One region of the Methylobacterium sp. Leaf89 genome, then DNA from elsewhere that is predicted to be linked to it. Evidence: predicted binding sites of a transcription regulator. Region 1 holds the regulator's gene; the other holds the start of a gene.
The links. Region 1 encodes PhoB, which activates phosphate uptake and scavenging genes when phosphate is short. Its sites were predicted from a motif close to TGTCATNNANCTGTCAT; they were not measured.
Positions count from the first base shown of each region.

Region 2: the regulator PhoB is predicted to act here: its motif matches at 2,375-2,391, upstream of ASF18_RS00095 (PhoX family phosphatase).

Region 1 covers NZ_LMML01000008.1:34,338-39,093, forward strand. The annotation lists gene ASF18_RS03585 (matrixin family metalloprotease) at 1-518, shown strand, start outside; gene ASF18_RS22785 (DUF262 domain-containing protein) at 644-1,741, shown strand; gene phoB (phosphate regulon transcriptional regulator PhoB) at 2,548-3,252, opposite strand; gene phoU (phosphate signaling complex protein PhoU) at 3,283-4,008, opposite strand; gene pstB (phosphate ABC transporter ATP-binding protein PstB) at 4,095-4,756, opposite strand, start outside.
Region 2 covers NZ_LMML01000001.1:16,408-21,163, forward strand. The annotation lists gene topA (type I DNA topoisomerase) at 1-2,348, shown strand, start outside; gene ASF18_RS00095 (PhoX family phosphatase) at 2,450-4,432, shown strand; gene parE (DNA topoisomerase IV subunit B) at 4,698-4,756, shown strand, end outside.

The DNA of each region.
Region 1 (4,756 bases):
CCCCGGTGGTGGCCGCGGCGGCACAGACGAGCCCGGTCGCCGGCACCGCCGTCACGGCGGTCTATCGGTTCTACGACACCCATACGGGGGATCACTTCTACACCACGAGCACGGCCGAGAAGGCGCAGATCGAAAAGACGCTGCCGTGGTTCACCTACGAGGGCACCCCGTGGGCGGCCCCGGCCCAGGGCGCCGACACGGTGGACGTGTTCCGGTTCTTCGACACGGCCTCGAACGCCCACTTCTTCACGACGAGCGTCGCCGAGCGGGACCAGGTCCTCAAGACGGCGCCGACCTACACGTACGAGGGCGTGGCCTTCGAGGCCTACGCGGATGCGGGCGCCCCCGGCGGCCTGACCCTGGAGCGCTTCTACAACACCCAGACCGGCCAGCATCACTTCGCCGGCAGTGCCGAGGAAGCCAACGGCATCAACCACGGCGCCGCCGGTCCGGGCTGGGTCGACGAGGGCAAGGCCTTCACCGTCCACCTGCCCACCGACGCGATGATTTTCGCCTGAACAACGATCCGAATAATTTCACGTGACAAGCCACGGCGAGCGCTGCACGAACGAGACCATTCCTGATTCGCAATGACGAATCTTGGTTAGTTTTAGCTACCCGTCTTTTGCCTGAGAAGGTCCTTATGTCTTTAGACAAAGAAATTGAGCGCGGCGCACTTAGTGTAGCGACGGATTCTTATGACATGTCCGTTGGCGAACTGATGAACGTATATCGAGACAATGAACTTATAGTCAATCCAGAATTTCAGCGCCTATTTAGGTGGACACTTTATCAGAAAAGCCATTTTATAGAGTCGCTGCTCATTGGCATTCCTATCCCGTCAATATTTGTGTTCGAACAGGCATCTGGCGCCTGGGAACTCATTGATGGACTGCAACGAGTATCAACAATTCTTGAATTCGCAGGATTATTGCGAAATTCCGCTGGCAGAAAATCGCAACCATCAGTTCTGCAGGCGACCAGAACTTTGCCGTCTCTTGCAAATACTACTTGGGATGATGGACCAGCAGGCACAACTGCTCTTACGCCGGCTCAACAGATCTCAATAAAACGTGCCCGCATTGGCGTCCAAATTCTCAAAAAGACCAGCGACACAAAAGCAAAATACGATCTATTTCAGCGCCTCAACAGTCATGGATCTCAAGCGAATGATCAGGAGCTCAGGAACTGTGTAATTGTCATGCTCAACAGAGATCTATTTGCGGAAATCAAACGACTTGCCTCCGATCGACGCTTCAAAGCGATCATGCAGCCGAGCGAACGTGGAATAGAAACTCAAGCCCTGATGGACTACGTAACCCGCTTTTTGGTATTCATGTTTGTCGATTACGACAAAAGGTGGGATATAGAAGAGTACCTCAATAACGGTGTTATAGAAATTGCAGATGAGGATGGAAGCAATTGGCAATCTCTCATAAAAATATTTGAGGAAACAATCGATTTAGTTCACTCTACAGGTGAGCCAAATATACTGAAACGTTATCGAAACGGGACCTTCAGCGGTAAAGTTGGCCAAGCAGGTTTTGAAGCAATCTTTTTGGGAGTTGCTCAAAATAGAAAAGCGATCCTAAGAAAATCCAATCCCGGAGGTTTTGTATTGCAAAGAGCAAAAGATCTCTGGACACGAGCCGAAGTCAGTGATTTTACTAAGGGTGGTGTTAGAGGCACAACTCGGATTCAAAAAACTCTTCCATTTGGCAGAGAATGGTTTCAGCAGTGAAACCAGTAACGCCGAGCGCCCTGCAGGAGATTCTGGATACCGATCTTGTATGGAGGCGAAAAGAGCTAACATCACTAATTACTACTATGAGAAGCACAGATCTTGCAACTAAAGTTGTGCTTATCCGAGCCGCGGTGCCACTCCTCTATGCGCATTGGGAGGGCTTTGGCCGCGCGTGTTTCCAACGGTATCTTGAGCATGTAAGTTACAAGAACGTAAAATATAAAGATCTACACCCAGCCTTTTATTACTTATATAATTTAAACCGACTACAGGAAATTGGTAGAGCACCTGCTAAAACCGCAGTCATGCTCCTCCCACAAGTTATGCAGGCAAGAGACAATATAAATAGAAATGCGTTCCGAAAAATGATAGACACAAAGTCAAATTTGCGGTTCGAGGTTTTGGAACAATTGTGTTCAATGACGGGAATAGATCCAACACCCTTTTTTGAAGACGAGGTTTTTATAAATTTTGAATTGTGCGATCCTAGGAATGAGATTGCACATGGATCTTCTGCATCCCCATCGGAGACCACGTTAATTAAACGCCGAGATAGAGCGTTTGGCATAATGACAAAACTGCAAACCGCTCTTGTAAATGCAGCTATAAATAAAAGCTACAAAGCATAACCTGAAGACTTACTTTCTCAGACATTGTATTTCAAATATTTCATTTCGAAAAATAGAATTCATCCGCAGTAAAATCAATACCCTCTTGAATACAACTCGAAGAAATCTACATATTATAAAATATTAGTATTTGATGTATAAGTTATAATTTTAAAGTCTTTTATGCTGCCCTTTCTACTCGGCGTCGGCCTCGAACATCTCGTCGAAGGAGTAGCCCGAGCCGCGGACCGTGCGGATCGGGTCGCTCTGGCGCGGGCGGTTCAGGGCCTTGCGCAGGCGCCCGACATGGACGTCGACCGTGCGCTCGTCGATGTAGACGTCGTGGCCCCAGACGCCGTCGAGGAGCTGCTCGCGCGAGAACACCCGGCCGGGGCTCTGCATCAGGAATTCGAGGAGCTTGAACTCGGTCGGCCCGAGATGGATCTCGCGGCCTTCCCGGCGGATGCGGTGGCTGACCCGGTCGAGCTCGATGTCGCCGGCCACCAGCAGGTTGGCGACGTGGGCCGGCTTGGCCCGGCGCAGCAGGGCGCGGACCCGGGCGAGGAGCTCCGGCACCGAGAACGGCTTCACGATGTAGTCGTCGGCGCCCGTTCCGAGGCCCCGGATGCGGTCGCCCTCCTCGCCCCGCGCCGTGAGCATGATGACCGGCAGCCGCTCGGTCTCGCGCCGGGCGCGGATGCGGCGGCAGAGCTCGATCCCCGACAGGGCCGGCAGCATCCAGTCGAGCAGGACGAGGTCGGGCACCTGCTCCTGCAGGCGCAGGTCCGCCTCGTCGCCGCGGGCGGCCGAGTCGACGATGAACCCCTCGGCCTCGAGGTTGTAGCGGAGGAGGAGGGTCAGGGCCTCCTCGTCCTCGACGATCAGGATACGCGTACTCATCGTGCGCTTTCGATCAGACCGGCACGGGGGTCAGGCCGCGCCGGGCATGTCCACGGTGGCGTAGTTGGACGCGTCGTTCTTCGGGCGCTCGCGCTCGGCCAGGAGGTTCTCGCCGGTGACGAGGTAGTGGATCGTCTCGGCGATGTTGGTGGTGTGGTCGCCGATGCGCTCGATGTTCTTGGCCACGAACAGGAGATGCGTGCAGAACGAGATGTTGCGCGGGTCCTCCATCATGTAGGTCAGGAGCTCGCGGAACAGGGAATTGTAGAGGGCGTCGATGGCGTCGTCGCGCTCCCAGACGTCGAGGGCCGCCTTGGTGTCGCGGCTGGCATAGGCGTCGAGGACGTCCTTGAGCTGCTCCTGCACCAGGTCGCTCATGTGCTGGACGCCGATGACGATCTTCTGCGGCTGGATCTGGTCGGCGATCGCCACGACGCGCTTGGCGACGTTCTTGGCGAGGTCGCCGATGCGTTCGAGATCGTTCGACACGCGGATCGCCGTCACGGTCTCGCGCAGGTCGATGGCCAGGGGCTGGCGCCGGGCGATGAGCAGGATCGCCCGCTCCTCGATCTCGCGCTGGAGGGTATCGAGGCGGGCGTCGGCGGCGATCACCGCCTGGGCCAGGGGCGCGTCCCGGCGCACCAGGGCCTCGCCGGCCTCGGTCATCATCTTCTCGGCGATGCCGCCCATCTCGGAGATCGAGCGGCGCAGGTCCTCGAGGTCCGTATCGTAGGATTTGACGATGTGGTCGGGCATGGGGTTCGCTCCTCGATCGGGCCCGCCTGTCCGGGGCCCGCCCTGGCGGTGATGGGGGACGCGGGCCGAGACCGGCCGGCGGAGGATCAGCCGAAGCGGCCGGTGATGTAGTCCTGCGTCTGGCGCTTTTCCGGATTCATGAAGATGCGCGTGGTGGGCCCGAACTCCACCAGTTCGCCGAGATACATGAAGGCGGTGAACTGCGAGATGCGCGCCGCCTGCTGCATGTTGTGCGTGACGATGACGATGGTGAATTCCGAACGCAGCTGCTCGATCAGCTCCTCGATGCGGCCCGTCGAGATCGGGTCGAGGGCCGAGGTCGGCTCGTCGAACAGGATCACCTCGGGGCGCTGGGCCACCGTGCGGGCGATGCAGAGGCGCTGCTGCTGGCCGCCCGAGAGGCCCATGCCGGATTGCTTGAGCTTGTCCTTCACCTCGTCCCAGAGGGCGGCCTTGCGCAGGGATTCCTCGACGCGCATGTCGAGGTCGGCCTTGGGCAGCTTCTCGTAGAGGCGCAGGCCGAAGGCGACGTTGTCGTAGATCGACATCGGGAACGGGGTCGGCTTCTGGAACACCATGCCGATGCGCGAGCGCAGCTCGTTCAGGTCGACCCCGGAATCCAGGACGTTCTGGCCGTCGAGGAGGATCTCCCCTTCCGCGCGCTGGTCCGGATACAGGCTGTAGATCCGGTTGAAGGTGCGCAACAGGGTGGACTTCCCGCAGCCCGACGGGCCGATCAGCGCCGTGA
Region 2 (4,756 bases), on a different contig from region 1:
CGCTCGACTACCTCGTGGGCTTCAACCTCTCGCCGGTGCTGTGGCGCAAGCTGCCCGGCGCCCGCTCGGCCGGGCGCGTGCAGTCGGTGGCGCTGCGCCTCGTCTGCGAGCGCGAGCGCGAGATCGAGGTCTTCAAGCCGCGGGAATACTGGTCCCTGGTGGCGACCCTGGTGACGGAGACCGGCGCCAGCTTCGAGGCCCGCCTCACCGGCGCGGACGGCAAGCGCATCCAGCGCCTGGACGTCGGCACCGGCGAGGAGGCGGCGGCCTTCAAGCGCGACCTCGAGCTCGGCACCTTCTCGGTCGGCAGCGTCGAGGCCAAGCCCGCCAAGCGCCACCCCGCCCCGCCCTTCACCACCTCGACCCTGCAGCAGGAGGCCTCCCGCAAGCTCGGGATGGCGCCGGCCCAGACCATGCGCGCCGCCCAGAAGCTCTACGAGGGTGTAGAGATCGACGGCGAGACGGTGGGCCTCATCACCTACATGCGGACCGACGGCGTCGACATGGCGCCCGAAGCCATCGCCGACGTGCGCCGGGTCGTCGCCCAGGAATACGGCGAGCGCTACCTGCCGGGCGCGCCGCGCAAATACAGCGTCAAGGCCAAGAACGCCCAGGAGGCGCACGAGGCCGTGCGCCCCACCGACATGGGCCGTCTGCCCAAGGCGGTGGCCCGCACCGTCGATGCCGAGCAGGCCAAGCTCTACGAGCTGATCTGGACCCGCACGGTGGCGAGCCAGATGGAATCGGCCGAGCTAGAGCGGACGACGGTGGACGTCGTCGCCCAGGTCGGGCCGCGCACCCTGGAGCTGCGCGCCACCGGCCAGGTGGTGAAGTTCGACGGCTTCCTCACCCTCTACCAGGAGGGCAAGGACGACGAGGAGGACGAGGACGGCCGGCGCCTGCCGCCCATGAAGGCGGGCGACCCGCTCAAGCGCGAGCGCATCGCCTCGACCCAGCACTTCACCGAGCCGCCGCCGCGCTATTCCGAGGCCAGCCTCGTCAAGCGCATGGAGGAGCTCGGCATCGGCCGGCCCTCCACCTACGCCGCCGTGCTGCAGACCCTGCGCGACCGCGAATACGTGCGGATCGACAAGAAGCGCCTCGTGGCTGAGGACAAGGGCCGCCTCGTCACCGGCTTCCTGGAGAGCTTCTTCAAGCGCTACGTCGAGTACGACTTCACCGCCGACCTCGAGACGCAGCTCGACCGGGTCTCGAACGCCGAGATCGACTGGCGCGAGGTGCTGCGCGACTTCTGGCGCGACTTCTCCGCCGCGATCGCCGGCACCAAGGAGCTGCGCGTCGCGGAGGTGCTCGACGCGCTCAACGACCTGCTCGGCGCCCACATCTTCCCGGAGAAGGCCGACGGCTCGAACCCGCGCACCTGCCCCACCTGCGGCTCCGGCCAGCTCTCCCTGAAGCTCGGCAAGTTCGGCGCCTTCGTGGGCTGCTCGAACTATCCGGAGTGCAAGTACACCCGCCAGCTCGCCGCCTCGGGCGTCGAGGGCGACGGCGAGGGCTCGTCGGAGAACGGCGGTCAGCCCGGCACGCGGGTGCTCGGCAACGATCCCGCCTCCGGCCTGCCCGTGACGGTGCGCGACGGCCGCTTCGGTCCCTTCGTCCAGCTCGGCGAGGCCGCGGCCGAGAAGGAGGCGCCCAAGCCCAAGCGCTCCTCGATTCCGAAGGGCACCAGCCCGTCCTCGGTCGACCTGGAGATGGCCCTGAAGCTGCTCGCCCTGCCGCGCGAGGTGGCCCGCCACCCCGAGACCGGCGAGCCGATCCTGGCCAATCTCGGGCGCTTCGGGCCGTACGTGCAGCACGGCAAGATGTACGCGAATCTCGGGCGCGACGACGACGTGCTGGAGATCGGCGCCAACCGGGCCATCGACCTCATCGTCGCCAAGGAGCAGGGCGGCGGCCGGCGCGGGCCGGCGGCCGATCCGGGCCGGCCCCTCGGCGAGCACCCGGAGACGGGCAAGCCCATCGTGGTGAAGTCGGGCAAGTACGGCCCCTACGTCACCGACGGTACCACCAACGCGACGCTGCCCAAGACCATGGCGGCCGAGGCGGTCGACCTGCCCCAGGCACTGGAGCTGATCGCCGCCCGGGAAGCCGCGGGCGGGGGCAAGAAGAAGGCTCCGGCCCGCAAGGCGGCGGGCGCCAAGGCCCCGGCGAAGAAGGCGGCGGTCAAGAAGGCCCCTGCGGCGAAGGCCGCCGGGAAGACGGCTGCAGCGGACGGGGACGAGGCCTCGGCCAAGCCCGCCGCGAAGGCGACGGCCGCCAAGAAACCGGCGAAGAGCACCAAGGCTGCGGCCGAGAAGCCCGCCGCCGCGGCACGCCGGAAGGCTTAAGGATCGGTGGCCGGGGCACCGGCCGCTGTCACACCGGTGCCATGCGGGCGGGGTAGCGGGGACGGTCGTCAGCCCGCGCCCCGCACCGGACCCGCCACGCCATGACCGCATCGAACCAGAACCGCTCGCAGGCCGCCGAGGCCGCCGAGGATCGCGGGTCGAACGGCAGCGCCAACCCGACCTTCGGCGACGTGGTGGCGGCGCGCTTCGACCGGCGCGACCTCCTGCGCGGGCTCCTCGGGGTCGGCGCCATCGCGGCGGTGGTGACGCCCCGCGCCCTGGCCGCCGGCGGGGCGGTGGGTCCGGCGTCGCCGGCCAGCGACTCCCGATTCCCGTTCGCGGAGATCGAGGCCGGCTCGGACGCGCACCACCACGTCGCCGCCGGGCACGATGCCGAGATCCTGATCCGCTGGGGCGACCCGGTGCTGCCCGGCGCGCCCGCCTTCGACCCGCGCAATCAGTCCGCGGCGGCACAGGCCCAGCAGTTCGGCTACAACAACGACTTCGTCGGCTACTTCCCCATGCCGGGGGCGGCCGACCCGGCGGCGCACGGCCTCCTCGTCGTCAACCACGAATACACCAACGAGGAACTCATGTTCCCCGGCCTCGGGCGCCAGGACGGCAAGGCGGTGGACTTCCAGGGCATGACGCGGGCGCTCGTCGACATCGAGATGGCGGCCCATGGCGGCTCGGTCCTCGAGATCCGGCGCCGGGACGGCCGCTGGACGGTGGTGCCGGATTCCAAATACGCCCGCCGCATCACCGCCACGACGCCGATGGCGCTGACCGGCCCGGCCGCCGGCACCGACCGGGTGCGGACCGGCGCCGATCCCAGCGGCCGGTCGGCCCTCGGGATGATCAACAACTGCGCCGGCGGCACGACCCCCTGGGGCACGTGGCTGACCTGCGAGGAGAACATCAACTACTACTTCTCCGGCGCCCTGCCGAAGGACTCGCCGGAGGCCGCCAACCATAAGCGCTTCAACCTGCCGGCCAACGCCTATGCCTGGGGCCGCTTCCACCCGCGCTTCGACCTCGGCCGCGAGCCCAACGAGCCGAACCGCTTCGGCTGGGTGGTGGAGATCGACCCCTTCGACCCGACGAGCGTCCCCAAGAAGCGCACGGCCCTGGGGCGCTTCAAGCACGAGGGCGCGGCCGGCATCGTCGCGAAGGCCGGACAGTACGTGATCTACCAGGGCGACGACGAGCGTTTCGACTACGTCTACAAGTTCGTCACCCTGGGCCGGGCCGACAGCGGCGACCGCGACCTCCTCGATTCCGGCACCCTGCATGTCGCCCGCTTCGACGCCGACGGGCGCGGCACCTGGATGCCGCTGGTCTTCGGGCAGGGTCCGCTGACGCCCGAGAACGGCTTTGCATCCCAGGCCGACGTGGTGATCGGCGCCCGGCTCGCCGCCGACCGGCTCGGGGCCACCAAGATGGACCGGCCCGAGGACGTCGAGGCCAACCCGAAGACCGGCAAGGTCTACGTGATGCTGACCAACAACGGGAAGCGCAAGGCCGATCAGGTCGATGCCGCCAACCCGCGGGCCGACAACCGCTTCGGCCACATCGTCGAGCTCACCCCCGACGACGGCGACCATGCCGCCACCGGATTCACCTGGGAGATCCTGGTCCGCTGCGGCGATCCGAGCATCGCCCAGGTCGGCGCCACCTTTTCGTCGGCCACCACGACGAACGGCTGGTTCGGGATGCCGGACAATTGCTCGGTCGACGGCCTCGGCCGGCTCTGGGTCGCCACGGACGGCAACGCGCCCTCCCGCACCGGTCGCAATGACGGTATCTGGGCGATGGAGACCGAAGGGGCGGGCCGCGGCACGGGCAAGCACTTCTTCCGCGTGCCCCACGGCGCCGAGATGTGCGGCCCCTATTTCACCCCCGACGACACCACCTTCTTCGTGGCCGTCCAGCATCCCGGCGAGGCCGACGAGGAGGACCCGAAGGCGGTGCCCGCCACCTTCGAGGCGCCCGCCACCCGCTGGCCGGACTTCGACCCGGCGATGCCGCCCCGCCCCGCCGTGCTGACGATCACCCGCCGCGGGGGCGGCCGCGTCGGGACCTGAGGCGGCCCACGGGCGCGGTGCCCGGCGCGACGATCCACGGATCACGCCACCGTCAGGCCTTCTTAACCACCCCCATACCATGTCATGGGGTGGTACGCCCTGTGCGGCGGGGGCTTCCGGCTCCCGCCTCTCGGAGCGGGAACCCCTTTCTGTTTCCGGTTTGTTCCGGTATGGTGAGAGGATGAAGGCGAATGCTGCACGGTTTCCCTCTGCGATCCGGCCCGCGAAGCCCGCGGCTGCCCCCTCACCCGCGCGAGGCGCTCCGGTGAGCGACCCCGCACGCGATCTCTTCGCCGGCGGCAAGGCGCCGCTGCCGAAGGCCGC